DNA from 2 places in the Mesorhizobium sp. USDA 4775 genome. Region 2 is predicted to be linked to the other one. Evidence: predicted binding sites of a transcription regulator. Region 2 holds the regulator's gene; the other holds the start of a gene.
What was found. Region 2 encodes HrcA, which represses chaperone genes, less so after heat shock. Its sites were predicted from a motif close to GTTAGCACTCNCNNNNNGNGAGTGCTAAC; they were not measured.
Positions count from the first base shown of each region.

Region 1: the regulator HrcA is predicted to act here: its motif matches at 10,980-11,008, upstream of ACVILI_RS26275 (co-chaperone GroES).

Region 1 covers NZ_JBSSFM010000001.1:5,350,128-5,365,590, forward strand. Annotated here, with positions in the region: gene ACVILI_RS26210 (ester cyclase) at 1-230, shown strand, start outside; gene ACVILI_RS26215 (YeiH family protein) at 472-1,533, shown strand; gene ACVILI_RS26220 (ISAzo13 family transposase) at 1,614-2,834, shown strand; gene ACVILI_RS26225 (DUF1858 domain-containing protein) at 3,025-3,276, shown strand; gene ACVILI_RS26230 (Crp/Fnr family transcriptional regulator) at 3,227-3,922, opposite strand; gene ACVILI_RS26235 (pseudoazurin) at 4,076-4,516, shown strand; gene nirK (copper-containing nitrite reductase) at 4,808-5,911, shown strand; gene ACVILI_RS26245 (SUMF1/EgtB/PvdO family nonheme iron enzyme) at 5,985-6,854, shown strand; gene ACVILI_RS26250 (group III truncated hemoglobin) at 6,880-7,314, shown strand; gene ACVILI_RS26255 (GAF domain-containing protein) at 7,339-7,836, opposite strand; gene ACVILI_RS26260 (GYD domain-containing protein) at 8,019-8,333, opposite strand; gene ACVILI_RS26265 (hypothetical protein) at 8,623-8,781, opposite strand; gene groL (chaperonin GroEL) at 8,923-10,551, opposite strand; gene ACVILI_RS26275 (co-chaperone GroES) at 10,613-10,927, opposite strand; gene ACVILI_RS26280 (hypothetical protein) at 11,173-11,427, shown strand; gene ACVILI_RS26285 (DUF1488 family protein) at 11,424-11,690, shown strand; gene ACVILI_RS26290 (DUF6500 family protein) at 11,691-11,915, opposite strand; gene ACVILI_RS26295 (hypothetical protein) at 11,975-12,166, opposite strand; gene ACVILI_RS26300 (hypothetical protein) at 12,173-12,379, opposite strand; gene ACVILI_RS26305 (diguanylate cyclase domain-containing protein) at 12,968-14,041, opposite strand; gene ACVILI_RS26310 (LacI family DNA-binding transcriptional regulator) at 14,325-15,368, shown strand; gene ACVILI_RS26315 (ABC transporter substrate-binding protein) at 15,434-15,463, shown strand, end outside.
Region 2 covers NZ_JBSSFM010000001.1:919,230-934,692, forward strand. Annotated here, with positions in the region: gene ACVILI_RS04685 (hypothetical protein) at 176-316, shown strand; gene ACVILI_RS04690 (RidA family protein) at 666-1,127, opposite strand; gene ACVILI_RS04695 (YciI family protein) at 1,349-1,717, shown strand; gene ACVILI_RS04700 (RNA polymerase sigma factor) at 1,743-2,987, shown strand; gene ACVILI_RS04705 (glutathione S-transferase family protein) at 2,991-3,617, opposite strand; gene cysK (cysteine synthase A) at 3,957-4,937, opposite strand; gene ACVILI_RS04715 (LysE family translocator) at 5,118-5,735, opposite strand; gene ACVILI_RS04720 (PQQ-dependent sugar dehydrogenase) at 5,846-7,213, opposite strand; gene ACVILI_RS04725 (hypothetical protein) at 7,305-7,502, opposite strand; gene hrcA (heat-inducible transcriptional repressor HrcA) at 7,542-8,624, opposite strand; gene rph (ribonuclease PH) at 8,783-9,499, shown strand; gene ACVILI_RS04740 (VOC family protein) at 9,515-9,925, shown strand; gene rdgB (RdgB/HAM1 family non-canonical purine NTP pyrophosphatase) at 9,925-10,587, shown strand; gene hemW (radical SAM family heme chaperone HemW) at 10,584-11,762, shown strand; gene ACVILI_RS04755 (low molecular weight protein tyrosine phosphatase family protein) at 11,821-12,144, shown strand; gene ACVILI_RS04760 (hypothetical protein) at 12,184-12,372, opposite strand; gene ACVILI_RS04765 (hypothetical protein) at 12,380-12,565, opposite strand; gene rsmI (16S rRNA (cytidine(1402)-2'-O)-methyltransferase) at 12,685-13,650, shown strand; gene ACVILI_RS04775 (YraN family protein) at 13,643-14,020, shown strand; gene ACVILI_RS04780 (undecaprenyl-diphosphate phosphatase) at 14,121-14,927, opposite strand; gene ACVILI_RS04785 (glutathione S-transferase family protein) at 15,086-15,463, shown strand, end outside.

The sequences.
Region 1 (15,463 bases), 4.4 Mb from region 2:
TTCGCGAAATCCCGGATCTCTATTTCGACGTCCAGCTGATGGTCTCCGACCCGCCCTTCATCGCAAGCCGCCTGCAGTTCAACTGCACGCCGAAGGGAACCTTCTTCGGCCTGCCCATCAACGGCAAAAAGGTCTCGTTCAGCGAGAATGTGTTCTATGAATTTCTGAACGACCGGATCAGGAACGTCTGGTCGGTCATCGACAAGGCGGCCATCGAGGCGCAGCTCTGACGCGGCCAGTTCCCTTCTCCCCGTTGTACGGGGAGCTGAGGACTGATCCGCACAGCGGACAAGAAGCCAATTGCTTGGCTTTTCGAGAGACGAACGGCATGCAGGCGGATGAGGGGCAGCGCCAACGCTGGTCAATGATTGCTGATCGTTCGTAAAAATCGATCATTCTGACCATAACAATTCGTTGGAAAGATCGTTTCAGGAATGGCATCGCTCCGGTATACCTGCCTGGAGCATTGCATTGTCTTCCGCCACCCACATCGCGAACGATATTCCGAAAAGCCTGAGATCGGCAGACCTGGCCGCAAGCCGCAAGCGGCTCGATTCGGTGTGGAACGGCATTATCCCCGGCATTGTGCTGGTGGCGATGATCACGGCCGTGGCCTTCTCGGCGCACAATGTCTCCGGCTTCGCTTTGTTCAGCCCGATGATCCTGGCCGTCGTCGCCGGCATGGTCTATTCCAACGTGCTCGGCACGCCGGTGCACGCCAAGGCCGGCATCGCCTTCTCGCAAAAGCGCCTGCTGCGCTTCGCTATCGTGCTGCTCGGCTTCCAGCTGACGCTCGGCCAGGTCGTCTCGATCGGCGCCGGCGGCGTCGGCATCGTGGCGGCGACGCTTGGCGCCACCTTCCTCTTCACCGTCACGCTCGGCCGGCTGATCGGCGTCGACCGCAAGCTGGCGCAGTTGATTGCCGCCGGCACCTCGATCTGCGGCGCCTCCGCCATCGTCGCCACCAACATCGTCACCGATGCGCGCGACGAGGACGTCACCTACGCCGTTGCCTCGATCACGCTGTTCGGCACCGTCGCCATGCTCGGCTTCCCGCTGCTGGCGCCACTGCTCGGCCTCGACCAGCACGCTTTCGGCCTATGGGCCGGCGCCTCAATCCACGAGGTGGCGCAGGTCATCGGCGCCGGCTTCCAGAACGGCACCCAGTCCGGCGAGATCGCCGCGGTCGCCAAGCTGACCCGCGTCGCCATGCTGGCGCCGATGGTCATCGCGCTCGGCCTGATGGCGCGGCGCGGCAGCCGCGACCAATCGGCGGCACGGCCGCCCATGCCCTGGTTCGTTGCTGCCTTCATCGCCGTCGTGGCTCTGAACAGCCTGGTCACCATGCCGGCCGAAGTAAAATCAGCGATGGCACTCGCCACCACCATCATGCTGACCATGGGGCTTGCCGCCATGGGCCTGCAGGCCGACATTTCGCAGCTGCGCTCGCGCGGCCTGCGCCCGCTGGCGCTCGCCTTCTGCGCCTTCCTGTTCATCGGCTGCTTCAGCCTGATGCTGGTGAAGTTGGCTTAGGACACGTCGATAAATTGCTGAATCGATAAAGCTCGTTTTGGGGGATTCCGAAATCCTGCGTTGCTTTGTAGACATGGGCGGTGATCGATGTCGCCGCTATAAAGCTCCGCTATGATGCGGTTAGCCCCGTGCTGGACGAGCGTGGTCGTCGCCGCTTTGCGGCGGCGGAAGCGCTCACCGCGGGCTGGGGCGGGATCGCGGCGGTGTCCGCGGCAACGGGGATCGCGCGTAGCACCATCGGATATGGATTGCGGGAACTGCGCGGCGCGGCGCCGGATTCAGCTCTTGGCGGCATCCGGCGCAAGGGTGCCGGACGCAAACCTTTGACGCAGACGGATCCGACACTTCTCAGCGACCTGGAAAGGCTTGTCGACCCCGCCACGCGTGGCGATCCGATGTCACCCTTGAAGTGGACATCGAAAAGCTTGCGGAACTTGGCGGCGGCGCTTTGCGCCATGGGCCATCGTGTCGGTCATGACGTCGTCGGTACTCTGTTGAAAACGCTTGGGTATTCTCTTCAGGGCAATCGAAAGACGCTGGAGGGATCGAGCCACGTCGATCGCGACGCACAGTTCCAGCACATCGCCAGGACGGTCAAGGACGCCATTACGGCCGGTCAACCTGCGATCTCCGTCGATACGAAGAAGAAAGAACTCGTCGGCGACTTCAAGAATGGCGGACGTGAATACCGACCGGCCGGAGCACCAGAGCCGGTCCGCGTCCATGATTTCGTCGACCCGAAGCTCGGTCGTGCCGCGCCCTACGGTATTTATGATATCGCCGATGACAAAGGGTGGGTCAGCGTCGGGATCGACCACGATACCGCTGCCTTCGCCGTCAACGCCATACGCTCCTGGTGGATCAGCATGGGGCGTGATCGCTACGCGCACGCTCATACCTTGACGATCACCGCCGACGGCGGCGGAAGCAACGGTTCGCGCGTGCGCCTGTGGAAAGTCGAACTCCAAAAGCTGGCCGACGAGTTGGGGTTGACCATCGCTGTCCTCCATCTCCCGCCCGGCACCAGCAAATGGAACAAGATCGAACACCGCCTCTTCTCGTTCATCTCGAGAAACTGGCGTGGACGACCGCTCACCGATTATCGCACCATCGTCGAACTCATCGGCGCCACAACCTCGACGGCGGGACTGACCGTTCGTTGCGAACTTGATGAAAACCGCTATCCCGCCGGGATCAAAGTCTCCGACGAGGACATGGCCAGCTTGAACATCATTCGCAACGAATTCCACGGTGAATGGAACTATACAATCAAGCCGCAATCCCAAAAATTAGCGCGATAAATTATCGACACGTCCTTAGCTCGGCAAGCTTTCCACGAGGTTCGCATACCGGCGTTCGCAGGGACGTCGGCTGTTCGCCTGGCCGCATCTCATTCCATTTTCCGACGCGCTCCTTCCTTGCGCCAGCACAACGACCGGCCAAACGCCTCTGCTACGATCGACGGATGGGAGAACCACGAAGGAGACGCCCATGCGGATCGATCCGAACATGTCCATGGATGAGGTCATGAGACGATGGCCGGCAAGCATCGCCGTGCTGATCCGGCACGGCATGCACTGCGTGGGCTGCCACATCGCCCCGTTCCATTCGATCGCCGAGGCCTGCCGGGATCATCGAATTGACGAAGCCGATTTCCTGAAAGGCCTTGAACGCGCCATCGCCGGCGGGCCGGTCAGCCGTCCCGATGCTCCGCCAGCATCACCAGGCGATGCGCGTCGGTGATGGTGACACGCTGGCGGCCGCTGACGATGATCCCGCGTTCCTCCCAGGCGCTCAGCAGCCGGCTCACTGTATGCAAGGTCGTCCCTGTCATCTCGGCGATGTCCTGGCGAGAGATCGGGAAGTCGATCTCGATGCCGGCATCGGTCTTGCGCCCCGTCTGCTTCACCAGCCGCAGCAGCGCGCTGGCAACGCGTTGCTCGACCTGCTCGGTGGCCAGTTCCATGACGCGCGCCTGCGTGTCCTGCAGCCTCGCGCCGACCGTCTTGAACGTTCCCGCGGCAAGAACGGGAAACCGGGATGACAGATCCGGCCACACGGCATTCGGCCAGACCAGAACCACGCAGTCGACCGCGGCGATCGCGGTTGCCGGATAGGTCAGCCGGCCGAGTGCGGCGGCAACGCCGAATATCTCGCCTTCACTGATGTAGCGGGCGATCACCTGGCGCCCGTCGGGCGTGGTCCGCACGACGCGAATATGTCCCGCCAAGAGAACGTAGAACGAACGCGCCTCGGCCTCCTGCTCGAAAATTGCAGTTTCCTTGGCAAAGCGCACGGACCGGGCATCCCGCAGAATGCTGTCCAGCTCCGCGGGCCCCAGGCCCTCGAACAGCGAAAGCCTCGCGATGATCGACCGGTCAAGCGGCAACCCCAAACCCTCGCTGCCCACGGCTCCAGATGACGCCGGCACCCAGTCTATATTTCGTGCGCCAGTTTGCGCCAGCGCAAATCGCCTGTCCGTGCGGTCGGCTAGAAGGCTGCAACGGTTTGAGCCGTGATGCACCCAAGAAAGGACTTACCCATGAAATTCCACCTGATCGCCGCGGCCGCCGCCCTGCTTGCGCTTGCCGGCGTTGCAAACGCCGAAGAGCACGTCGTGCAACTGCTGACCAAGGGAGACAAGGGGTCCATGGTCTTCCAGCCTGATTTCATCAAGGCGGCTCCCGGCGACACGATCAAGTTCGTGCCTGGCGACAAGACCCACAATGTCGAAACCATCAAGGGAATGGCCCCCGACGGCGCCCAGGAAATCAAAAGCAAGATGGGTGAAACCACCACTGTCACCATGACGCAGGAAGGCGTCTACGGCGTCAAGTGCAGCCCGCATTACGGGATGGGCATGGTGGCTCTGATCGTGGTCGGCAAGCCCGTGAACCTCGACGCGGCGCAGGCGGTCAAGCAGGTCGGCAAGGCCAAGACCGTGTTCCCCACGCTGTTTGCCCAGGTGACGAAGGCGAACTGATCGAGGCCGAATGCCGGGCGGACAGACAGGTTTTGTCCGCGCTCGACATCGGAATTGCAAAGTCCTGTGGGAGTGGCGGCTTCGGCGCCGTCACTCCCACGCGACGTTTTGGCGCCCGGCGCCGTGCGGGCATTTCCATTCACCGGCAGTTGCCGGTCTCCCGAACAGGCATCGCTCCCCCGGCAGAACCAGATCAAGACAAATGAATCTCAAGTTTGCGCCAGCGCAAAGAAGTCCTCGTGGAAAGGCTTATTCTCCAAGCATCGAACGGTTCAAAAAAAGGAGCGGGAAATGCTTACGAGACGCGAAGCCCTGTTAGGGTCTGTTCTTGCGGCTGCGGCCGTCGCGACGGTCGGCTCGATGCCGGCTATGGCCAGCGCCAAGGAAGTCGCTGGCTTGCCGCGGGAAAAGGTGACATTGGTCGCGCCGCCTTTCGTCCATGCCCACGACCAGGTGGCCAAAAGCGGTCCCAAGGTCGTCGAATTCACGATGACCATAGAAGAGAAGCCGATGGTGATCGACGCCGACGGCACCCAGCTCAACGCCATGACCTACAATGGCTCGATCCCGGGACCTCTGATGGTCGTGCATGAGGGTGACTATGTCGAACTCACGCTGATCAACCCCGACACCAATACGCTTGCCCACAACATCGACTTCCATGCCGCCACCGGAGGGCTTGGCGGCGGTGCGCTGACCCTGGTCAATCCCGGCGAGCAGACGACGCTTCGCTTCAAGGCGACGCGCTCGGGGACCTTCGTCTACCACTGCGCGCCCGGCGGTCCGATGATCCCCTGGCATGTCGTTTCGGGCATGAACGGAGCGATCATGATCCTGCCGCGCGACGGGCTCAAGGACGACAAGGGCAAGCCGGTCCGCTATGACCACATCTATTATATCGGCGAAAGCGACTTCTACATTCCCCGCGACGAGCAGGGTAAATTCAAGAAGTATGACTCGGCCGGCGACAATTACGACGACACGGTGAAGGTCATGCGTGGCTTGATCCCCACCCACGTCGTGTTCAACGGCAAGGCAGGATCGCTGACCGGCGAGAACGCCATGAAGGCCAAGGTCGGCGAGACTGTCCTGATCGTCCATTCGCAGGCCAATCGCGACACACGTCCGCACCTGATTGGTGGACATGGCGACCATGTATGGGAACAGGGCAAGTTCGCGAACCCGCCGGCAAAGGACCTCGAAACCTGGTTCATTCGCGGGGGTTCGGCCGGCGCTGCCCTTTACACATTCCTGCAGCCGGGCGTCTACGCCTACGTCAACCACAATCTGATCGAGGCGGTGGAACTCGGCGCGACCGCGCATTTCACGGTCGACGGAAGCTGGGACGACGACCTGATGATGCAGGTCGAAGCCCCAAGGGCGATTGCGTCCTAGCTGCCGCCTCGGGTCCTAAGGTAGACGCGGCCTTGCGACATTCCTGCAGGGCCGCGAACGCGGGAAAACTGCCATGCCCCTCAACCCCATCCTGGCTCTCGGAGGTCTGGCTTGCGCGCTGTTCACGCTGGGCGCGACAGGCGCCGTCGGCTGGCTCCCGGTGCCGGATCGGGAGTTCCTGGCGCGCTCCGAACTCGTCACCCTCGCGCCCGGATCGTTCGCCCATCCGCTGCCCGGGGAATTCCTCAGGCAGAACCACCCCGTCAGTGCTCCCGTGGTGCGGGCAACGGTGGCAGAGCCCTTCGAGATCATGAAATACCAGGTAAGCGCTTCGGACTACCGGCGCTGCGTCATGGCCGGCGCCTGCAAGCCGGCCGATGGCCGCGGCAGCGGCAATGTTCCGGTTACGGGCGTGAGCCATATCGATGCCGAGGCCTATGCGGACTGGCTCTCGGCCGAGACCGGATCGGCATGGCGCCTGCCGACGGACGTGGAATGGGCCTATGCGGCGGGCGAACGCTTTCGCGGCGACATCGAGGCTGGCGAGACCGACCCCAACAACCCGGCGCAGCGCTGGCTCGTCCAATATCGCACCGAGGCTTCACTCGGGCGGCAACCGGACCCGCAGCCGAGGATCAGGGGCGGATTTGGACCCAACTCCAAGGGGGTGGCCGACATTGCCGGCAACGTCTGGGAGTGGACTTCGACCTGTTACGTCCATACGACGGAAGCCGCCGACGGCGCCGGCATAGCAAGCTCGATCGACAATTGCGGCGTTCATGTCGTGGAAGGTTTCCATCGCACCTATATGTCGAACTTCATCAGGGACGGGAAAAGCGGCGGTTGCGCCGTCGGCACGCCGCCCGACAATCTGGGATTCCGCCTCGTGCGCGACCGGCTCAACCTCGTGCAAGCCGCCATCCGCTGGCTTCGGCTTTCCTGATCACGACAACAACAGGACTTCTGCAATGACATTGAAATCGTCGCTGGCGGATCATGCGCGTCCGGCCCCGGAAAAGCCGTTGCATCATGCAGGCGTCGATCGCGCTGCGATCGGCCGGCTCGTTCGCGAATTCTATGCGCGACTGCGCAAGAACGAACGTCTCGGACCGATCTTCGCGCGCGAGATCCCCGGCGACTGGGAACCGCATCTCGAGAAGATGACCGACTTCTGGTGCTCGGTCATCCTCAAGACGGGCGACTATCATGGCCGCCCGGTCCCGGCGCACCTGAAGCTCGGGGACGTGACCGAGGCCGATTTCGACATCTGGCTGGCCATGTTCAGCCAGACGGCGGCCGAACTCCTTGGGCCGGAAATCGCCGCGGTGTTCGTCGACCGGGCCGAACGGATCGCGACGAGCCTGAAGCTGGCGATGTTCTTCCGCCTGGGTGATCGTGCCTAGACCGCGGCCCCGAAAAAAGCGCGCTCAGTCCTCGAACGAACTCGCGGCCGCATAGATCGCGGCCAGCGTTTCGATGCCGGCCTGGTCGGCCTTGTCGAAGCGGCCGGGCAGCGGGCTGTCGAGATCGAGCACGCCGAACACGCCTTCATCGTCCTCGAGCAGCACGACCAGTTCCGAACGTGAATCGGCATCACAGGCGATGTGGCCGGGAAAATCATGCACGTCCTTGATCAGCATCGAGGTGCCGAGTTCGACCGCGGTTCCGCACACGCCCTTGCCGACCGCGATGCGCACGCAGGCCGGCTTGCCCTGGAACGGTCCCAGCACCAGCTCCTCGTCCGAGGCCAGGAAATAGAAGCCGGCCCAGTTGAGGTCCGGCACCATCTGGAAGATCAGCGCCGCGGTGTTGGCGGCATTGGCGATCGAGTCGCTCTCGCCGTCGAGCAGCGCTTTCAACTGAGCGGCGAGGTCGCGATAGAACGCGGCTTTGTCCGAGGTGTCGATGGCCTTGGCGGCGAACATGGCTTGTCTCCGAACTGGGAATCGCGGTTCCGTTTCCGCAAGCTCTCTGCACCAAACGACCACTCGACGATACTAGCTTGAATTCCAGTCGCCGCGAAAGTCGCAAGAAGATGCCCTGTCCGTCAGTCGGCAGCACGGCACGTCCATCAAACCGTGCTGCCTTGATCAAGCAGGCAAGTCCATCAGCCGGCGGGTTTGTAAGCGCCGGCAGCCTTTTTGGCGGCTGCGAGCACTGCCTTCATGTCGAGTTCTTCCAGCACAACCATCTCGGTCAGTGAGCCGCTCGCTCGCACGGCAAGGGACATGCCAATCCCCGCTGATTGGTCCGGCACCTCGCCATTGACAACGACGTCATAGATGCCGCGCGTGAACATCACGCTGCTCACCTTGCCGCCAACGCTTTCGAAAAGCGCCTTGACCGCAGCCTGCCTGTCGGAGCCTTGCATCAATCCTTTGGCGGCATGAGGCGCATAGTTTGCCAAGATAGTCACTTTCATGGGTATTTCCTCCAAATGTCATTGTCTCGTGCGGCTCCATAATTCGAGCGGCACGGAGTGATTTATTTTTCGGAACAATTGCAGGCGCCCTGGGACGCGTTGGCGGCCAAGGGCCTACTGCCAGATGAATATGCGCTTAGGCTAATATAATGACAATACCGGACGCGCCGATACTGCCGACAGGAAGGTGTCTGGCTGGACCACGCTCGGCCAACGGCATCGAGCTCGCGCCGTTGACGCGCGATGTGTGGTGCTGAGGTTGAACGGCCAGTAGCGGCGCGGTGCAACCTTACATCGGGCGCTTGGGTTCGCCCTTTTGTGGCGTTGCCGTGTCGGAATCCGATTTCTTGTGCTTGTCGGCGGCAATCCTGCGGATGCGGTCGAAGCGGCTTTCCTCGGTGGTTTCGGTCGTGACGACCGTCTGTGGCTTCTGCGCGAACACGATCATGGATCGATCTCCTGGGCTAGAGGCCTGTGCGCCGGGAGAGATCCCCCCGGCGATCGTATCCGGCTGCAAAAACCGGCGTGGATTCAGCTCAGACCTGGAAGACGGCTTCGATGAAGCCGCCCCCGCAGGCAGGCCGAGTTCTTAGTAACCGCCCATGCCGCCGCCGCCACCGGCAGGCGCGGCATCTTTCGCCGGAACGTCGGTGATCATGGCTTCGGCGGTGATCAGCAGAGCCGCGATCGAGCCGGCGTCCTGCAGTGCGGTGCGCACCACTTTCGCCGGATCGACGATGCCGGCCTTGATCATGTCGACATAGGTCTCGTTCTGGGCGTCGAAGCCCTGATTGTGGTCCTTGCTGTCGGCGAGCTTGCCGACGACGATCGAGCCCTCGACGCCGGAATTCTCGGCGATCTGGCGGATCGGCGCTTCCAGCGCCCTGAGCACGATCGAAATGCCGGCGGTGACATCGGCATTGGCGCCGTTGAGGCCCGACAGCGCCGACCGGGCGCGCAGCAGAGCGACGCCGCCGCCGGGCACGATACCTTCCTCGACCGCCGCGCGCGTCGCGTTCAGCGCGTCGTCGATGCGGTCCTTCTTTTCCTTCACTTCCGACTCGGTGACGCCGCCGACGCGGATGACGGCAACCCCGCCCGACAGCTTGGCCAGCCGCTCCTGCAGCTTCTCCTTGTCGTAGTCGGAGGTCGTCTCCTCGATCTGGCCCTTGATCTGGGCGACGCGCGCCTGGATGGTCGCCTTGGTGCCGGCGCCGTCGATGATCGTGGTGGTGTCCTTCTCGATCAGCACGCGCTTGGCGCGGCCGAGCATCTCGATGGTGACGTTTTCGAGCTTGATGCCGAGATCCTCGGAGATCATCTGGCCCGATGTCAGCACCGCAATGTCTTCCAGCATCGCCTTGCGGCGATCGCCAAAGCCCGGCGCCTTGACGGCCGCGACCTTGAGGCCGCCGCGCAGTTTGTTGACGACCAGCGTGGCCAGCGCCTCGCCCTCGACATCCTCGGAGATGATCAGCAGCGGCCTGCCGCTCTGCACCACCGCTTCGAGGATCGGCAGCATCGCCTGCAGATTGCCGAGCTTCTTCTCGTGGAGGAGCACATAGGGCTCTTCCAGCTCGACACGCATCTTGTCGGCATTGGTGACGAAATACGGGCTGAGATAGCCACGGTCGAACTGCATGCCCTCGACGACGTCGAGTTCGGTTTCGGCGGTCTTGGCTTCCTCGACTGTGATGACGCCGTCATTGCCGACCTTATCCATCGCCTTGGCGATCATCTCGCCGACGGTTGCGTCGCCATTGGCGGCGATGGTGCCGACCTGCGCGATCTCGGCCGACGACTTGACCTTCTTGGCTTTCGCCTTGATCTCGACGACAACTGCGGCAACCGCCTGGTCGATGCCGCGCTTCAAGTCCATCGGGTTCATGCCGGCGGCAACCAGCTTGGCGCCTTCGCGCAGGATCGAGGCGGCCAGCACGGTCGCGGTGGTGGTGCCGTCACCGGCGAGGTCGTTGGTCTTCGAGGCCACTTCGCGCACCATCTGCGCGCCCATGTTCTCGAACTTGTCCGCAAGCTCGATTTCCTTGGCGACGGTGACGCCGTCCTTGGTGATGCGTGGCGCGCCATAGGCCTTGTCGATGATGACGTTGCGGCCCTTGGGGCCGAGCGTGACCTTCACCGCATTGGTGAGGATCTCGACGCCGCGCAGCATGCGGTCACGCGCGTCGGTGGCGAATTTGATTTCCTTGGCAGACATTTTTTCAATCCCGTTCGAATTTGGAGTGGACGAACCCCGCGCGGAAGGCGCGGCGCACCAGTCAGGCGGCCTTCTTGGCTTCGACGCTCTTCTCGATGACGCCCATAATGTCGGCTTCCTTCATGATCAGAAGGTCCTCGCCATCGATCTTGACCTCGGTGCCCGACCATTTGCCGAACAGGATCAGGTCGCCGGCCTTGACGTCGAGCGGCACAAGCGCGCCGTTTTCGTCGCGTGCACCGGGTCCGACGGCGATGACTTCGCCTTCCTGCGGCTTTTCCTTGGCATTGTCGGGAATGATGATGCCGCCCTTGGATTTGGTATCGCCTTCGGCGCGCCGGATGACGACGCGGTCGTGGAGTGGCCGAAACTTCATGAAAACTTCTTTCTGGGGCCGGCTTAGGCGGCCGCTTCCCCCATATAGGCGCTTTGGCACTCGATAGATAGGAGTGCCAAAAATTATTCGCGGACCCGATAAATATTGAAAAGTATTATTTCGCCTTGCCGTTTCGTGATATCCGAAGGCGGTCAAATAATTCAAAAAATTGAATTTTGCCGGTCGAGTGCCTATTTATCGGACAAGTTCATTTTCACGATTCCAGCACCAAGGAGATTTATGCGATGGCCGACGGCAACCAGACGATCATGGAGAAAGCTGAAGCCCGCTTCGTCGACAAGCAGAAGAAGACGGCGGAGCGCAACAAGGCAACCGCCGAGTACATGTCCGAGGCGAAGGCCAGGGAGATCAAGACCGCAAAGCTCAGGACATTGCGCCTGGCCAAGGAAGAGGCAGACCGCGTCGCCGAAGCCCTGAACCCGACGCCGAAGAAGAAGCGGGCGACCAAGAAGGCCGCCGCAACGGAGGCAAAAACATGAGCCTGACCTTCCCCAACCGCAGCCGAAGCTATGACGAAGCCGGCAAGCGCATCCGCTTCGTCGGCCATGACGGGATGTTCCAGATTTCCTTCTCGGTCGCCGCCGATGCGATGACCAAGATCCAGCCGCGAACCAGCGCCGATGAAGCGGGCTACCTCGCAACGTTCGACACCGAGAGCAGCGTTATTCGCGATGTTGCGTCGAAGGCCTACGGCCGCACGCGCAAGAGCATGTATGTGCTGACATCAGACGACTTCGGCTGATCAGCCGAGGTCCATGTCCTCGATTATCGTCCGTATCTTCGCGGCTTTTTCGAAATGGTCGAGGCGGTGGGTCCTGATCCACCATTCCGCTGCTTCCATCAGCAGCTCGGGATCGTCATTCCTGTTGGCGAAAAACGCGTAGAACGACACGCCGACGGCAGGCCCTTTCTCGGAAATCTTGCGGTCGCAGACCTCCAGTATCTTTTGCCTCAGGCTCGCTCTCACGGGAATCCTCTTGGTTTGGTGTTGCGGGCCTTGGTCCTGTGGGCCGGCGGCCGGAACGTTCAACCCTTGCGCTCCGCCCTCTCCCGACGCCTGATGTCGCCGACATTCATCTGCACGACCATGTCCTCGGCCTCGCGCGGGCTCATGCCGACCATCACCTTTTGCCTGATCACGGCTGGCTGGCCAGTGAACACATCGACGATGGCCCAGCTCTGGGGCAGATCCATGCGCAGCGCGTAGCGGTTTGCCATGACCCCTCAGCCCTGCAACATGAAAAACACCGTACCCAGGACCATTATGGTCCAGGCGACCACCGACAGCTTCAGCGCCATGCCGCCATGCGCGGCCACAACCTCCCGCAAGCGCGGCACGATGCCTACCGAGGCGGCTGGCGCCGCCACGACGGCGACGGATGGCTTGACGCCGAGTTTTCCAAAGACCGGCAGCGATGGCGGTTCACGCACGAAAATGACCTCGAATGTCGGGGAAGATCGGAGCGAGCAGGCTCGCGCTCCTGCCATAGCACTCTTTTCGTGAGCGACCTGCATGCCAAATGCAGATGGGTGGTTTTAACGTCGGCCCTACATCTTCGTGGCCATGATCGTCGGATGCGACAATGGCCGCAACCGCGCAAATCGGCCGCGACAAGAGGTCGGGCACAGGGTCTCGGCTATAAGATTTTTGGAGGCCTCGCCTCGGGATCGAACCGAGGCTTCAGAGATTTGCCGTCTCCAGCGTAGCCGCTCCGCCACGAGGCCATTGCAACCGACCTAACGGGGAAATGCTTGCGGAAACGTTAAGTCCCACGGCTGTTCTGTCGGCACTTTGCAAAATGTCGCCTGGCGTCGCTCTTCGGCAGACTCTGTGCCCCGAAATCCCGAAGGTGCGAGCGGTGCCACTGGGAGGTGAGTATCCAGGTTGCGCGGACAATAAATGACCGACACGCAGTGTGCCGTCAGGCGATTCAGAGCTTCAAATCACAGCCCTATCTCTTTGTTCGCAAACAATTCCAAGGGGAAGCCATCCAGGCCTTCCCTGAAAAACTCAGGCCTTTACGCCGCAGCGCTGCGGCCTTTCCCGCCGGCCTCGGTCTTGAAGATGCGGAACGTGTTGCGCCCTGCCGCCTTTGCGGCGTAGAGCGCGGTGTCGGCCTGCGCGAACAGGTCGCAAGGCGCGCCTTGCCCGGCAAATGCAATGCCGACCGAGGCGCCCAGCCGCAGCGACTGGCCGCGGACCGCGACCGGCTTGCCCATGCTCTCGACGATCTCGCGCGCCACGCCGGAGACGGCAGCCCGGTCGAGATGCGAGCCAAGCAGCACCGCGAACTCGTCGCCGCCGACGCGCGCCACCAGATCCGCCTCGCCGCAGCCTTCGGCGAGGCGCTCGGCCGCCGCCTTCAGGCACTCGTCGCCGACGACATGGCCGAACGTGTCGTTGACCGCCTTGAAACCGTCGAGATCGATCAGCAGCAGCGCGCCCAGTGGACGGCTGGCATCCACCTGCGCCAGCCGCGCCTGGAAGCGGGCGCGGTTGGCAAGCCCGGTCATGGCGTCGAATTCGGCGAGATAGCGCATCCGGTCCGACAGGATCTTTTCCTCGGTGATGTCCTGCTTCATGCCGAAGATGCGCACCGGCACGCCTTCCTCGCACTCCACGGTCGCGGTGATGCGGATCCATCGGCTGTGGCCGGCGAAGGTGGTGATCTCGGCGTCGAGGGTGAAGCCGCTGCGCTCGGCGATCGCGCGGCTGCGCAAACTGTCCAGCGCCTTGCGCGACTCCGCAGGATAGCACTTGATGATCTCCGAGCGGTCGAGTGCCGTGCCGCGAGGCAGGTCGAACAGGTCGTAGACCACATCGGTCCAGTGCAATTGTTCACCGGGCAGGCTGCATTCCCACACCCCGATGCGCGCGGCGACCGAGGCGCGGTCGAAGATCTTGCGGCTGTGCGCCAGCACAACCTCCTGGCCGGCGATCAGCGCCGCCTGCGCGGCGAGTTCGGCGTTGAGCTTGGAGATGTCGGCATCGCGGCGACGCTCGGCCCGACGCGCATCCTGCCCACCCTCCCCGTTTCGTGCCGAAGCGACGGGCCGCGCCGGACCTTTGGGATTGTAGGGTGTGTCGGACATTGCGGGGCTCTGCTGTCTTGGCGGACAGCCACCATGGCGCAGGAGCGATTAACACTTCGCTGACACTTCCGGAGCGGCAGCGGAATCTCCGGCGAAAATCCGTCGATGCCAAGCTTGCGGTGAAGCGATCGCCGACGTCAACTTTCCCCTTGAACGATCCCCCGATCTGGCTTAGCCTCGACTTGAGAAAAGGTTTTTCCAAACAGTTTCGATCGGGCTCGGCCATTGGCCGGGCCTTGTTCCGGCCTGTAAGAGAAAACCTTTTCCCAACTAAGGATCCTCGATGGTATCGGACGATCAGCCTGTTCCGGTTTTCCCCAAGCCCGTCACCTTGCGTGACGTGGCGGCGCGGGCCGGCGTCAGCGTTGCCACCGCATCGAAGGCACTCAACGACCAGGGGCGCATGACCGCCGAGACGCGCGAGCGCATCCGCGAGACGGCGCGCAGCCTGGGCTTCCGCCCCAACAGCCTGGCGCAGAGCCTGCTCAGGCGTCGCTCCTTCACCGTCGGCCTGCTCACCAACGATACTTATGGCCGGTTCTCGCTGCCGCTGATGTCGGGCATTTCGGACGCGCTCGTCGACAATGGCGTCTCGGTTTTCCTGTGCAATGTCGAGGAGGACCCGCGGCTGGGCCAGCTGCATGTCGAGGCCATGCTCGACAAGCGCGTCGACGGCATCATCGCCACGGGAAAACGCATCGACCGCCATCTGCCCGTCGATCTCGCCAATCTGCGCATCCCGGTGATCTATGCCTTCACCCAGCCCGATCCCGACGCCGTCGCCTTCGTCTCGGACGACGCCGGCGGCGCGCGGCTGGCGGTCGAACATTTCTACCGGCTCGGCCGCAGGCGCATCGCCCATGTCAGCGGACCGGCGAGCTTTGCCGTGGTGCACGCCCGCGCTCAGGCCTATCGCGACGTGCTCGCCGAAAACGGGCTGCCGGTCACCGATCCGCTGCTCGGCGCCTGGTCGGAAGCCTGGGGACATGAAGCGGTGGCGCAATTGTTCGACGGCAAAAGCGAACGGCCGGACGCCGTCTTTTGCGGCAACGACCAGATCGCGCGCGGTGTCATCGATGCCTTGCGCGAGCGCGGCCTCGACGTTCCCGGCGATGTCGGCGTCATCGGTTTCGACAATTGGGAGATCGTCGCGGAAGCGACGCGCCCGCCGCTGACCTCGGTCGACATGAACCTGGTCGCCCTCGGGCGCGAGGCCGGGCTGACCCTGCTTTCCCTGGTCGGCGGTCAGCCCGCCGCGCCGGGCATTCGAAAACTGCCGTGCCGGCTGGTGGTGCGTCAGTCCTGCGGCCGCTCACCGGACGGCTGAAAACGAAAGCGCCGCGTGACCGGCGCCAAGCCGCGCACAGCGGCCAACCCTTGGAGGAGGAAAACATGAGGAACCTGATTGCCAAACTGGCCCTG
Region 2 (15,463 bases):
TGGCCGGAAAGGCGACAAAAGGCGCGGAAACACCCCGAAACAGCCGCATTCCGGCCACGAAGCAACGGGTTTTCGACCGGATATTAACATCGTGTTCACCGACTATTCACGCCTCGATGCTATCCTTCGCGCAATTCGGAAGGGACATCCGAAAATCGGGACAGGGACAGGGTAAATGAACTTCCTCACGCACCTCATCGGCTACGCCGCTGCCATCCGCGAATTCGTCGCGCCGACCTATCGGCCGGAGCGCTACTACATGCGCGGCCCCGGTCCGGCTTGCGCCCGTCGCGGCACGTCGCTGGGCGCGCACTGACCATGACGTTCGAGAGCCGCCACAACAGCCGCATCTGCAGGCCGGGAGCCACGACCCGCGCCACCACCTATCGTTCCGAGCGCCCGGCTCTGAGCGACAGGCGTCGTGCGACATCGCCACGTCTTTGATCCCGCCCCCGGCTGGCCTGGTGTCCCAGGACACGATCAGCCGAGGACCGCGTGACCGACCTTCCTCGGTCCAGTCCGCCCCAATCACGTCTGGCCAAGCCCAGTCCTCCCGCTGAACCATCTTTCGATACCAGCCATCCGCTGATCGTCTTCGATGGCGTCTGCGTACTGCGCTCCGGCCTCGTGCGCATGGGGGTGAGGGAGGCACGCCAAGGCCCGGCTCAATCCGGCAGGGCCGCGATCGCGACAATTTCAACGACGATGTCGGCTTGAGCGAGCGCGGCAACGCCAATCACCTCCGAGGGCGGCGGGTTGTTGTAACTGCAGTGCTTCGGGCAATGCTCGGCAAAGAACGCGTCCAGAACGTCCAGGCGAAAATTGGGAGAGCTGAGAACGCCGCCGTCGGGAAACGGTCCTCGGACGAAGAAGGTCAGTTTGACGAGGTTTTCAAGCGCGGTGCCCAGCTCCTCCAGATCGGATTTGATGTTGCCCAGAACCTCGAGCCACTGCGCCGCCGCATCGCCGGCGAAACGACCGCCCTGCTTGCCGGCCGGATCGTAGTCGGCGGCGGTCGCCGTGTTTCCGCAAAGGTAGACGAATCCCTTCGCGCCGGTGACGACGGTCCCCTTGCCCCACGGCATCAACCGGCCGCTTTTGAATTTCTTGTGGGTCACGAGTTCCATTGCTCATCTCCCATCTCTGGCGTGACGTGCCTGGATCACAAAGGGTAGCGCGGCGAGGCATCATGGCCAGCGCCGCCGGCCGCTTGGCGAAACCTGGTCCTTGCGAAACCGCGTGACGAAGCCGAAAGTTTTTTCTTGGCGCCTGTCGAAATCGGTCGACGCCGCGCGACATACGTCTGGCCCCGCAAGGACGCGGCCTTCGAAACCACGGGAGAAGACCCATGCGATACATGCTGATGATCAACAATAACGAAGCCGCAATGGCGGCCATGCCGATCGAGAAGACCCAGCAGATGAGCGCGGCCTATGGCGCCTATACCGAAGCGTTGAAGAAATCCGGCGCCTGGCTGGCCGGCGAACGCCTGCGCCCGACCCAGGCGACCACCTCGGTCCGGATCGCCGACGGCAAGACCAATGTGATCGACGGCCCCTATGCCGACACCAAGGAGCAGCTTGCCGGCTTCTACATGATCGAGGCGGCCGATATCGACACCGCCATCGAATGGGCCGCGCGCTGTCCGGCGGCCAGCACCGGCACGGTCGAGTTGCGGCCGATCTGGGAAATGGCCGACTACATGCCCAAGCAATGACGACGTGCCAGGAAATGACCATGTGATGGACAGTCGCCCGGAGATCGCCCGGGCGGCCGCCGAGGCCGCCGCCCGGCAGAGCTACGGCAAGCTGGTCGCCTGGCTCGCGGCGCGCACGCGCGACGTGACCGCGGCCGAGGATGCGCTGGCGGACGCCTTTGCCGCCGCGCTCGAGCGCTGGCCGAAGTCAGGCGTGCCTGAAAAGCCGGAAGCCTGGCTGCTGGCCGTGGCGCGGCGGCGGCGGGTCGATGCGGTTCGCCGGCGGCTCACCCGGGAGGCGGCCCGCGATCATCTCAAGCTGATCGCCGAGGAGATGGAGGCGCGCATGACCGACGAAGAGCTGCCCGACGAACGGCTGCGGCTGATGTTTGCTTGCGCGCATCCTGCGATCGAGCCGGGCGTGCGGGCGCCGCTGATCCTGCAGACAGTGCTGGGCTTCGATGCCGCGACGATCGCTTCCGCCTTCCTGGTCTCGCCGGCAACGATGGGCCAGCGCCTGGTGCGCGCCAAGACGCGCATCCGCGAAACCGGCATTCCGTTCCGTGTGCCGGAGCGGGCCGAACTCGGCGAAAGGCTGGGCGCGGTGCTGGAAGCGATCTACGCCGCCTTCGCCGAAGGCTGGTCCGATCCGGTCGGCACCGAGACGCAGCGCCGCAACCTCGCCACCGAAGGCATCTGGCTCGGCCGCCTGGTGGTGACGCTGATGCCGCAAGAGCCGGAAGCGCTTGGCCTGCTGGCGCTCATGCTGTTTGCCGAGGCCCGCCGCACTGCCCGGCGCAGTGCCGAAGGCGACTTCGTGCCGCTGGCCGAACAGGACTGCGACCTGTGGGACCGCGCCCTCATCGACGAGGCGGAGGCGCTTCTGTCCCATGCCGCGATGAGCGGCGTCGTCGGCCGCTACCAGCTCGAGGCGGCCGTCCAGTCCGCCCACGCGGCGCGGCGGCTGACCGGCCGCACCGATTGGCCGGCGATCCGCGCGCTTTACGACGCGCTGTTTTCGATCGTCGGATCGCCGGTGGTGGCGATCAACCGCGCGGTGGCGCTTGCCGAGACGGAGGGCGCCGTGGCGGGGCTGGCGGCGCTTTACGTGTTGGGCGACGACAAGCGGCTCAATGAGTATCAGCCCTATTGGGCGGCGCGGGCCGGTCTCCTGGCCAGGCTTGGCCAGGCGCCGCAGGCAACCGAGGCCTATGACAGGGCAATCGGTCTCGAACGCGACCCGGCGGTGCGCCGGTTCCTGCAAGGCAAAAGGGCGGCGCTGCGAAACTGATCTTCAGCCCGGCCACATCTCATGTGAGCTGTTGAGCGTCTTCAGCAGCGGATGGCCGCGCAGCCTGGCCCAGAGACGTTCAATATCAGGCCATGCCGCTCGCGCTGTGTCGATGTCGGGATGCCAGGCCACCAGCATGACGAGATAGATGTCGGCCAGCGACATCTGGTCACCAACCAGCCAGTCACGACCCTTCAGAGCGGCATCGAGGACGGCGAAGCCACGGTCCATCTCGGCGACTGCCGCCTGCTTGACGGCTTTCGTGCCGTCGGCGTCTGCCGTGTAGCGATGGGCGTAGTAGAACCGCAGCACCGCCGGGTAGAGCACCGACGACATGAAGGCCATCCAGCGCAGGAAATCGGCGCGGGCAGGCGCATCGACCGCCGGCGCCAGGCGGGCCTCGGGATGGCGCTCGGCGAGCAGGATGCAGATCGCCGCCGATTCGGTCATCGAGCTGCCGTCCGGCAAGGTCAGCACCGGCACCTGGTTCAGCGGGCTGATGTCGAGGAAGGCCGGATCGGGGCGGTCGGTCTTCGGCACATCGACCTGTTCGAACGGTGCGTTGGCGAGCGCCAGCGCCGCCTCGACGACGAAGCCGCCGCTGCCGGGACGGGTATAGAGCTTGTACATGAAATTCTCCCCTGATCCGCGCAAAGCGGACCGGGGCGATATGCACCGGAAGCAGGGTCCTGCTCAAGCCGGCTCACAGGCGCCACGGGAGGATTTTTCAACGGGCCAGCGAGATTGGGTCACGACGCTGCCCTTCGCTTCGTCATCCACGGGCGGAGGAAGGAGCGAAGCGACGCGGCGCAGACCCGAGGATCCATGCCGCGACTTCAAAGCGCCGCGACGATGCAAATAGAGCTTCATCCTGAACCGCGGCACTCCTCGGCCGCGATCACGGCATGGATCCCAGGGTCTGCGCGCCGCTTCGCGTCCCTCCGCCCTGGGATGACGAAGCTGTTAGGCCTAAGCCCCCAATCCCTCGAACAAGATCGTCGACAGGTAGCGTTCGGCGAAGTCGGGGATGACCACGACCAGGGTCTTGCCCCTGTTCTCCGGCCGCGAGCCGACGACGATTGCCGCCTGCAGCGCGGCACCCGACGAGATGCCGACCGGCACGCCTTCGAGGCGGGCGACGAGGCGGGCATTGGCGACCGAATCCTCGTTGGAAACCTTGACGATCTCGTCATAGATCGTGGTGTCGAGGATCTTTGGCGCGAAGCCGGCGCCGATACCCTGGATCTTGTGCGGGCCGGGCTGGCCGCCCGACAGCACCGGCGAGGCTTCCGGCTCGACGGCGACGACATGCAGCGAAGGCTTGAGCTTCTTCAGCACCTGGCCGACGCCGGTGATGGTGCCGCCGGTGCCGATGCCGGCGACGAAGATGTCGACCTCGCCCTGCGTGTCGTTCCAGATCTCCTGCGCCGTCGTCTTGCGGTGGATTTCCGGGTTGGCCGGGTTCTCGAACTGCTGCGGGATGACGGCATTGGGGATCGTCGCGGCCAGTTCGTCCGCTTTCGCGATCGCGCCCTTCATGCCTTTCGGCCCTTCGGTCAGCACCAGTTCGGCGCCGAGCAGCGCCAGCATCTTGCGGCGCTCGACCGACATCGTCTCGGGCATGGTCAGGATGAGCTTGTAGCCCTTGGCGGCGGCGGCGAAGGCAAGCGCGATGCCGGTATTGCCTGAGGTCGGTTCGATCAGCGTCGTCTTGCCGGCCGCAATCTTGCCGGCAGCCTCGAGCGCCTCGATCATCGCCACACCGATGCGGTCCTTGACCGAGGCGATCGGGTTGAAGAATTCGAGCTTGGCGACCAGATTGGCGACGACGCCCTTCTCCTTGGCGAACTTGTCGAGCCGGACCAGGGGCGTGTCGCCGATCGTGTCGGTGATGGAACTGTAGATGCGGCCGCGGCCGGGGACGCGGGCGGAGGTGACGGGCTTGTTCATTGGTTTCGCTCCCAGGATTTCAGGCAAGTGGCATTGCAGCCGGCAAGATAGGGCTTTCAGCCGCGCAACATAAGCTGTCGGCCGGAAATATCCGAGTGGGGCCTGTGTCTAAAACGCCCAAGTCCCGGAAAAGCATTTCGCGGGGAAGCCTGGCCCCGGAATGTTTTGGCTGAAAGCGTGCTACTGGCGGGCCGCGATCGCCGCTGCCGCGCCGACCATGAAGCCGGCGGCGGTGCGGTTCAGCAGCTTTAGCGCGCGCGGCGATTTCAGGAACCAGCGCGCCTTGGCGGCGAGCGCCAGGTAGGGAACCAGCACGACGAACAGCACGACCACCGTCAGCGCGGCGAGAATGCCGTAATCGGCCAGCCTGATCGTCTTCAGGTCGACGATGGTCGGCGTGATCGCCAGGTAGAAGATCATCGTCTTCGGATTGCCGAGCGTGACGGTGAGGCCGGCGACAAAGCTCGACACCAGTCCGCCCTTGCCCTTTTTCGCCTCGACCGTCTCGGGCGTGATGCCGGCGGTCCAGAAGCGCCAGCCCAGAAATGCCAGATAGGCGACGCCGGCCCATTTGATGGCGAGGAACACCATGCCGAAGGTCTGCGCGACGAAGGCGAGGCCGAGCACCACGGCGGTCAGGTAAATGAGGTCACCGAGCATCAGGCCAAAAGACATGGCCAGCGACGAGCGAAAACCCGAGCCGAGCGCCCGTGCGACAAGCGCGGTGACGCCGGGGCCGGGAATGGCGGCGGCGATGCCGAGGGCGGCACTGTAGGCGAGGAAGCCGGTGAGGGTCATGGCGAGTGGTCCTGGATCAGGCGGCCTTTTCGCACGGAACGGACCAGGATTGAATTCCCTGGCGGTCGGATTCTATTGCACCAGATACCGCGCCATCCGAGTAAAATCCCTCAGGAACGGCCGCCGTCATAGGTCACGCGCCAGATCGTGCCATTGCCGTCCTCGGTGACGATCAGCGCGCCGTCATGGGCCACCGCCACGCCCACGGGCCGGCCCCAGACCTCGCCGCTGGAAACGACGAAGCCGGTCATGAAATCCTCATACTCGCCGGTCGGCTTGCCATCCTTGAACAGCAGTCGGACGACCTTGTAGCCGGTCCGGTTGCCGCGATTCCACGAACCGTGCAGGGCAACGAAGGCATCGCCCCTGTATTCCTTGGGAAAACCGCTGTCGGCGGGCAGGTCCTTGCGGTCGTAGAAGGCGATGTTGAGCGGCGCCGAATGCGCCTGCATCAATACGTCGGGAGTGGTTGCCTTGCCGGCGAGGTCGGGCCGCGCGCCCTTGTGGCGCGGGTCCTCGTGGTTGCCGATATAGTACCAGGGCCAGCCATAGTACGCGCCGTCCTTGACCGAGGTGGCGTATTCGAACGGCACATTGTCGCCCAGCGCGTCGCGCTCGTTGACGACGCACCACAGCGCGCCGGTCGCCGGCTGGATGGTCATGCCAGAACAGTTGCGCAGGCCGGTGGCGACGATGCGGCCGTTCTTGCCATCCGGATCGAAGGCCTGCACGTCGGCGCGCCCCTCTTCGGAGCCCCAGGTTGCGCCCAGCGGCTGCGATGTCACCCATGCTTCAAGGCCGCCATCGGGCTCCTTGCCCATATCCTCGGCGACGTTCGAGCCGGAGCCGACCGACAGATAGAGCGTCTTGCCGTCAGGCGAAAAGACGATGTCGCGGGTCCAGTGATGGTTCGCGGGAATGTTTGCGACGATGATTTCGGGTTCGCCGGATGCCTTCAGGTCGCCACCGCGGTAGGCGAAGCGCACGATGCTGTCGCTGTTGGCGACATAGACCCATTGCGGGTCGTCCCCCGGCGGATAGAAGGCAATGCCATAGGGCTGGTTGAGATTGCCGGCGAAAATGCCGTCCTCGGCGGGCTTGGCGCTGTCCTTGGCCAGGCGATAGACGCGGACCTGGTTGGCTTCGCTGTCGGCGACGAACAGGTCGCCATTGGGTGCGACGCGCACGGCGCGCGGATTGTCGATGCCGGATGCGATCAGCTCGGCCGAAAAACCCGGCGGCAATTGCGGCTTCGCGCCCGCCGGCATGTCGGCAAGGCCGGCGCTGTTCGACACCGACTTGGTGACATAGGGCTTCGGCAGGTCTTCCGGCTTGATCAGTCGGCGCACGCCCGGTTTGTCGGCACGCCAGTCGCCGAAGGCCGCCGCGCCCTTCAGCACCGGCTGGTCCGCCTGCTGTGCGAACGCCGCGCTTGTGAGGAACAGGGCGGGGATCACCAGTCCGGCCAATCGGATCATCTTGTCCTCCATCTGGTCGCGAAGGAAACCAACGGCCGGCTTGTCTCCGGGTTCCGCTCGCTCGACCTGACGAGGAAGCGAAAATCCGGTCTTATGTGCCGGCAGCGTAAAAATCGTCGTCGAGGCGTTTTTCCAGCGCGACCAGATCGGCCGGCAGCGGCAGGCCCATGGCGCGCATTTCCCGCAATTTCTCGCGCAATTGTTCCTGGATTTCGTGCTGGTCTTCCGGCTGGTTGACCATCTCCTCGAGCAGCAGGCTGATCCGGGCCTTGAGTTCTTCGAGCGCCATTCTTTTCTCCTTGCTGCCCGTCTCTTCCCGTTCGGGGCCCTACCTTAGCATGCGTGAAATCAGCTGCGCCGTATAATCGACCATCGGCACGATGCGGGCGTAGTTCAACCGGGTCGGCCCGATGACGCCGAGCGCGCCGACGACGCGGGCATCTTTGTCGCGATAGGGCGCGACCACCAGCGACGAGCCCGACAGCGAAAACAACTTGTTTTCCGAACCGATGAAGATGCGCACGCCCGATCCCTGCTCGGCGAGGTCAAGCAGCTGGATCAGCCCGTCCTGCGTCTCCATGTCCTCGAACAGATGCCGCAGCAATTCGATGTCGGCCTGGGCGGTGACGTTTTCGAGCAGGTTGGCGCGGCCGCGCACGATGAGCCGTGCCGGCAGGCCGCTTTCCGCACCCGCCCACACCGCCAGCCCCTTCTCGACGAGGTCCTGCGACAGCGTGTCGAGGGCGGCTCTCGTCTCTTCCTTGATGCGGGCGATCTCGGTGCGCGCCTCGGCCAGCGTGCGGCCGCGAATATGGGCGTTGAGGAAATTCGAGGCTTCGTGCAGCTGCGAGACGGTGATGCCCGCCGGCAGCTCGACAACGCGGTTCTCGACGTCGCCATTTTGCGACACCAGCACGGCGAGCGCCTTGGTCGGCTCCAGCTGGATGAATTCGATATGCTTCAGCGCCACCTCGTTCTTGGCGGCCAGCACCAGGCCGGCGCCGCGCGACATGCCCGACAGCATCTGGCTGGCCTCGGTCAGCATGTGCTCCAGCGTCGCGCCCGAGCCGGAGGCCCGCACCTGCGCCTCGATGGTGCGCCGCTCCTCGTCGGAGAGGTCGCCAAGTTCCATGAAGGCATCGACGAAGAAGCGCAGGCCCGCCTGCGTCGGCAGCCGGCCGGCCGAGATATGCGGCGCGTAGATCAGCCCGAGATGCTCGAGGTCGCTCATCACATTGCGAATGGTGGCCGGCGACAGCGAGGAGGGCAGGATGCGCGACAGGCTGCGCGAGCCCACGGGCTCGCCGTCCCTGAGATAGGAATCGACGATGCGCCGGAAGATGTCGCGAGAGCGCATGTCGAGTGATTGAAGTGCAAGCGGCTGCGAACCCGGATCGATTGCCTTGGTCATTCGGCCAAAAACCTCCTTGTTCAGGATATAGACTTCGGCACGGTGGGCGCAACCCGGTCTCTGTATCGGGTCGCCCGGTCCGTTTTCCTTTGCGCGCTGCCCCCCATCCGTCTAAAAGCCGGCCACGAATCCGAAAAATGACTGGGAAAGAAGCCTGAATGCGCCCCTCCAAACGCCAATTCGACGAAATGCGCGCCATCTCCTTCGAGCGTGGCGTCTCCAAGCACGCCGAAGGCTCGTGCCTGGTGAAGTTCGGCGACACCCATGTCCTGTGCACGGCGAGCCTCGAGGAGAAGGTGCCGGGCTGGATGCGCAATTCCGGCAAGGGTTGGGTGACGGCCGAATATGGCATGCTGCCGCGCTCGACCGGCGAGCGCATGCGCCGCGAGGCCTCGGCCGGCAAGCAGGGCGGCCGCACGCTGGAAATCCAGCGCCTGATCGGCCGGTCCTTGCGCGCCGTCGTCGATCTGCAGGCGCTGGGCGAACAGCAGATCACCGTCGATTGCGACGTCATCCAGGCCGATGGCGGCACCCGCACCGCCTCGATCACCGGCGGTTGGGTGGCGCTGTATGACTGCCTGCGCTGGATGGAAGCCCGGCAGATGGCGAGCGTCGCCAAGGTGCTGAAGGACCATGTCGCGGCGATTTCCTGCGGCATCCATGACGGCCAGCCGGTCATCGACCTCGATTATCTCGAGGATTCCGCGGCCGGCACCGACGCCAATTTCGTCATGACCGGCAAGGGCGGCATCGTCGAGATCCAGGGCACAGCCGAGGGCGAGCCCTTCTCGGAGGACCAGTTCGGCGAGTTGATGGGCCTGGCCAAGAAAGGCATCCAGCGCCTGGTCAGCCTGCAGCAGATGGCGGTGGCGTAAGCCATCGATTTTCTGGTGACCCCCTCCGCCATCCTTGAATCAGCCCTCTACGTCACCGATCTGGCGGCGGCGGAAGAATTCTATGTCGGCGTGCTCGGCCTTGATCTGCTCGGCAAGGTCGACGGCCGCCACCTCTTCTTTCGTTGCGGGCCGGGCGTGCTGCTCATCTTCAACGCCGAGGCGACCAGAATACCGCCGGCGCCGGATGCCCGGCTGCCCGTGCCGCCGCACGGCGCGGTCGGAGAAGGTCATCTCTGCTTTGCGGCCAGCGCGGATGAAATCGTGGCTTGGAAAGCGCATTTAGGGGCAAAAAGAATCGCCATCGAAAGCGAATTCGAATGGCCGCAAGGCGGCCGTTCGCTCTATATACGCGACCCCTCGGGCAATTCGATCGAGTTCGCCGAGCCGAGAATCTGGGGCCTTTGATGCATACACTTGATGGCAAGAAGATCGTCGTCGCCAGCCACAATGCCGGCAAGCTGCGCGAATTCGCCGATTTGATGGGGCCGTTCGGCTTCGAGGCGAAGTCGGCCAAGGACTACGGTCTGCCTGAGCCCGACGAGACCGGCACCACTTTCGAGGAAAATGCCTACATCAAGGCGCTGGCCGCCGCGAAGGCGACCGGCCTGCCGGCGCTGTCGGACGATTCCGGCCTGTGCGTCGACGCGCTCGACGGCGCGCCCGGCGTCTACACCGCCAACTGGGCCGAAACCCCTGACGGCAGCAGAGATTTCGCCATGGCCATGCAGCGCACCGAAGTGGCGCTGCAGGAAGTCGGCGCAGCCTCGGCCGAACAGCGCAAGGGCCGCTTCGTCGCCGTCATTTGTCTGGCCTTTCCCGACGGGGCGGCCGAATATTATCGCGGCGAGGCCGAAGGCACGCTGGTCTGGCCGCCGCGTGGCGAGCTCGGCTTCGGTTATGATCCGGTGTTCTTGCCCGATGGTTTCGACAAGACGTTTGGCGAGATGAGCGCTGAGGAAAAGCATGGCTGGAAACCCGGCCAGGCTGCGGCGCTCTCACATCGCGCCCGTGCTTTCCAGAAATTCGCCCAAGCACGGTTGGATCTGCCGAGATTGGGCTCGGCATGACTGGACCCGGCATGACCATGCCGCTCGACCGCAGCCCCGGCTTCGGCGTCTACATCCATTGGCCGTTCTGCGCGGCCAAATGCCCCTATTGCGACTTCAACAGCCATGTCCGCCACCAGCCGGTGGACCAGGAGCGCTTTGCCGCCGCCTTCGAGGCGGAACTGGCGACGATGCGTGAGCGCACCGGGCCGCGCGAGGTGACCAGCATCTTTCTCGGCGGCGGCACGCCCTCGCTGATGAAGCCGGAAACCGTGGCCAGGGTTCTGGACGCCGTGGCCAAGAACTGGACGGTGCCGGACGGCATCGAAGTGACGCTGGAGGCCAACCCGTCCTCGGTCGAGGCCGAACGCTTTCGCGGCTATCGCGCGGCCGGCGTCAACCGCGTCTCGCTCGGCGTACAGGCGCTGAACGACAAGGATTTGCGTTTCCTCGGCCGGCTGCACAATGTCGACGAGGCGCTGCACGCCATCGGCCTCGCGCGGGAAATCTTTCCGCGCCTGTCTTTCGACCTGATCTACGCCCGGCCCGGCCAGACGCCGGAAGCCTGGGCAGCCGAGCTCGAACAGGCGATCGGCCACGCCGCCGACCATCTCTCGCTCTACCAGCTGACCATCGAGGAAGGTACGCCCTTCCACGCTTTGCACGCGGCAAAGAAATTCGCCATTCCCGACAATGACCACGCCGCCGACCTCTATGCGCTGACGCAGGAGATTACGTCCGCGCATGGCCTGCCGGCCTATGAGATTTCCAACCACGCCAGGCCGGGCGCGGAAAGCCGGCACAATCTGACCTACTGGCGCTATGGCGAATATGTCGGCGTCGGCCCCGGCGCGCATGGCCGCTTCGTCGAGAACGGCCGCCGCACGGTGACGATCGCCGAGCGGATGCCGGAGACCTGGGCCAACCTCGTCGAGGCCAAGGGCCATGGCGTCACCGGCGGCGAGATCCTGACACGCTCGGAAGAGGCCGACGAGTTCCTGCTGATGGGGCTGAGGCTGGCCGAGGGCATCGACCTCTCGCGCTACGAGGCGTTTTCCGGCCGCGGCCTGTCGAGCGCACGGCTGTCGGTACTGCAGGGCGAGGGGCTGGTAGCGCCGATCGGCAATGCCCGTCTGCGCGCCACGCCGGCCGGGATGATCGTTCTCGACGCCGTGGTCGCGGATCTGGCGCGCTAAGCATGATCCCGAAAAGTGGAAGCCGGTTTTCGGTCAAGATCATGCTTGAGCAAAAGTCTTGAAAAACGTCCTCTTCGTCTGCAGTCAGAACCTCTTGCGCAGCCCGACCGCCGAGCAGGTGTTTTCAACGCGCCGGGATATCGAAGTTGCGTCGGCCGGCACCAATCATGATGCCGACACGCCGCTGACTCATGAGCTCGTCGCCTGGGCCGACATCATCTTCGTCATGGAAAAGGTGCACCGCACCAAACTGCATAAGAAATTCAAGACCAGCCTGAAGAAGGCCCGGGTCATCTGCCTCGATATACCGGACAACTATGAATTCATGGATCTGGATCTGATTGACCTTCTGAAGGCGCGCGTTTCACGCTATCTGGGGTGACCCAGACGAAGGCAGAACGGTCTCGGCCAGTCGCGGCGGTCAGGCGTCGTGCTTGAAACGGCGCTTGCCGCGATCCTTCTCGGCATGCGCCTCGCCGTTCCGGGCCGGTTTGGCGTCGGCCTTTTCGCGGCGAACGCTGTGCTGGTCGTTCATCGGGTGCGGGGGCACGCCTTCCCTGGCGCTTTTCGTTTCAAGACGGGTGATGAAGATATCGAAGCGATTGGGCATCGTCCGGTCAGTGCTCCGTCGTGCTATCGGGTTGGTTGTCGGAAAGCCTGACATTCGTCGGCAGGGCGGTTGTCGCCCGCTCGATCAGGCTGGTGTCGGTCTTGGCAGGCAGGCGCTTGTCCCTGGCGGCGGCAACGCGCTTGCGGCCGGCATAGTAAGGCTCGAAAGCGTCCTGTATCTTCAGGCTGTCCATCCTGTCCTCCCTTTAGGAATCAGGGGCTAAATCTGCCAATGCCGGTTTGGTTCCCTACTGTGGCGAAGGCATGGCGATCACCTTACATCGGCATGACCTTTTGCAAGGCCGCGCCAGCCATGCCAAACAAGATTTGGCAGGCCAAACAGGGCGGAACGGAGACGGCATCAGTGACCGAAGAGACGGGAAGACGCAGCTATGTGGTCGGGCAGACCGAAATCCCCGCCCGTCCGCTCGAGCCGGCGCTCTACCTTGTGGCGACGCCGATCGGTAATCTCGCCGACATCACGCTGCGCGCGCTGGAGACGCTGGCCGCCGCCGACGTCGTCGCCTGCGAGGACACCAGGGTGTCGCGCGTGCTGCTTGACCGCTACGGCATCCGCCGCCGCACCACGGCCTATCATGAGCACAATGCCGGCGAGGCCGGGCCGAAGCTGATCGCGGCGCTTCAAGGCGGCCAGAGCGTGGCGCTGATTTCCGACGCCGGCACGCCGCTGGTCTCCGATCCCGGCTACCGGCTGGTCGGGGAAGCGATCGACCACGGCATTCGCGTCGTGCCGATTCCCGGTCCGTCGGCCCCGCTTGCGGCTTTGACCGCGTCCGGCCTGCCGTCCGACGCCTTCCTGTTCGCCGGATTTTTGCCGGTCAAATCAGGGCAGCGGCTGACGCGGCTGGAGGCGCTGAAGGCGGTACCGGCGACGCTGATCTTCTTTGAATCGCCGCGCCGGCTGGCCGAATCGCTCGGCGCCATGGTCGAGGCGCTCGGCGGCGAGCGCAAAGCCGCCATCGGTCGCGAACTGACCAAGACCTTCGAGGAAATGCGCACCGGCACGCTACGGGCGCTGGTCGACCATTATGCGGCGGCCGACACGCCGAAGGGCGAGATCGTCGTCTGCGTCGGCCCGGCCGAGGCCAAGGCGGACGAGCCCGCAGACATTGACCGGTTGCTTTTGTCGCTCGCTGCCGAAATGCCGGCCTCCAAGGCAGCGGCCGAGGCCGCGAAAATGACCGGTGGCCAGAAGCAGGCGCTGTATCGCCGACTGTTGGAACTCAGGGACGCCTCAGGAGAAAGCGACGGTGGCTGAGCGCCCGAGCGCCAGCCGCCAGAAAGCCTATCGGCGCGGCCATCGCGGCGAGTGGCTGGCAGCCGCCGCACTGATGCTGAAGGGCTACCGGATTCTGGCGCGCCGCCATCGCACCCGCTTCGGCGAGATCGACCTGATCGCGCGGCGTGGCGACCTGGTGCTGTTCGTCGAGGTCAAGGCGCGGCGCACGCTGATGGAAGCCATGGAAGCGATCGGCCGTGAATCGGAGCGCCGCATCGAAGCGGCGGCCGACATCTGGCTGTCGCGGCAGGCGGATTATGGCAGGCTGTCGATGCGCTTCGACATGGTCGCCGTGCTGCCCTGGCGCTGGCCGGTGCATGTCGAAAATGCGTTCTATGGACGGAATTAGGGGGACCTCAGAGAGGCATTGCTCGCCCTTCGCCAGCTCAGGGCGTTCGTCGTTCGGAAAGCCAAGCAATTGGCTTTCCGTCCGCTTCGCGGATCACTCCTCACCCCCAGATCATCAACGCCACCAGGCCGACGATGCCCACCACCAGCCGCCACCAGCCGAACAGCGAGTAGCCGTTGCGCGAGACGTAATCGAGCAGGTAGCGCACCACGACCAGCGCCGCGACGAAGGCGGCGACGAAGCCGATGGCGATGATCGGCAGGTCGGCCGAGGTCAGCACATTACGGTTCTTGAACAGGTCGAAGGCGAAGGCGCCGACCATGGTCGGGATCGCCAGGAAGAAGGAAAATTCCGCCGCCGCCCGCTTGTCGACGCCCAGAAGCAGCGCGCCGACGATGGTCGAGCCCGAGCGCGACGTGCCGGGGATCAGCGACAGGCACTGGAACAGGCCGATCTGCAGGTAAAGCCTGGTCGGGAAGCGCTCAACGTCGCGGTAGACCGGCTTCAGGTTCATGCGGTCGACCGCCAGCAGCACGACACCGCCGATGATCAGCATGATGCAGATCAGCCTCGGCGATTCGAACAGCACCGTCTTGATGAAATCATGCGCCAGCGCGCCGATGATGGCCGCCGGCAGGAAGGCGATCAGGATGCCGATGACGAAATGCCGCGTCAGCCGGTCGTGCGGCAGGTCGAGCAGCATCTGCCACAGGCGGCGGAAATAGACGCTCAGGATCGCCAGGATGGCGCCGAGCTGGATCAGGATCTCGAAGGCCTTGCCGGTCGAGTTGAAGCCGAGGAAATGGCCGGCAAGCAGGATATGGCCAGTCGAGGACACCGGTATGAACTCCGTCAACCCCTCCAGCAGGCCGAGCAGCAGGGCTTCGACGATGGTCTGGCTTTCCATGGCTACCTCGGCTTTGCGCGACGGCTAACAGAACGGCTTGCTTGTCATGGCGTTGAACTCCCCCTATAGGTCGCAACACCTGACGGCCCGCTAACCGGGCGGCCAAGACTTACCGGTGCGACCGGCGATTCGCCAGTGCGCTTTATCATCGCGGAACCATGCTGACGCTTTTCCATCATCCCATGTTCGCCACCTGCCGCTTCGTCCGCCTTGCTTTCGGCGAGTATGGCGAGGAGCTGGCGCTGATCGAGGAAAAGCCGTGGACGCGGCGCAAGGAGTTTCTGGCGCTGAACCCGGCCGGCACGCTGCCGATCCTGCTCGCCGAAGGCGACGTGCCGATCGTCGGCGCGACGGTGATCTCGGAATATCTCGACGAGACCCGCGGTGTGCTCAAGCGCGACAAGCGGCTGTTCGCCGAGGACCCGATGCAGCGCGCCGAAATCCGCCGGCTGATCGACTGGTATCTCAACAAGGCCGAAAGCGAAGTCACCCGCCATCTGGTGCGCGAACGCGTGCTGAAGCCGATCATGCCGGAA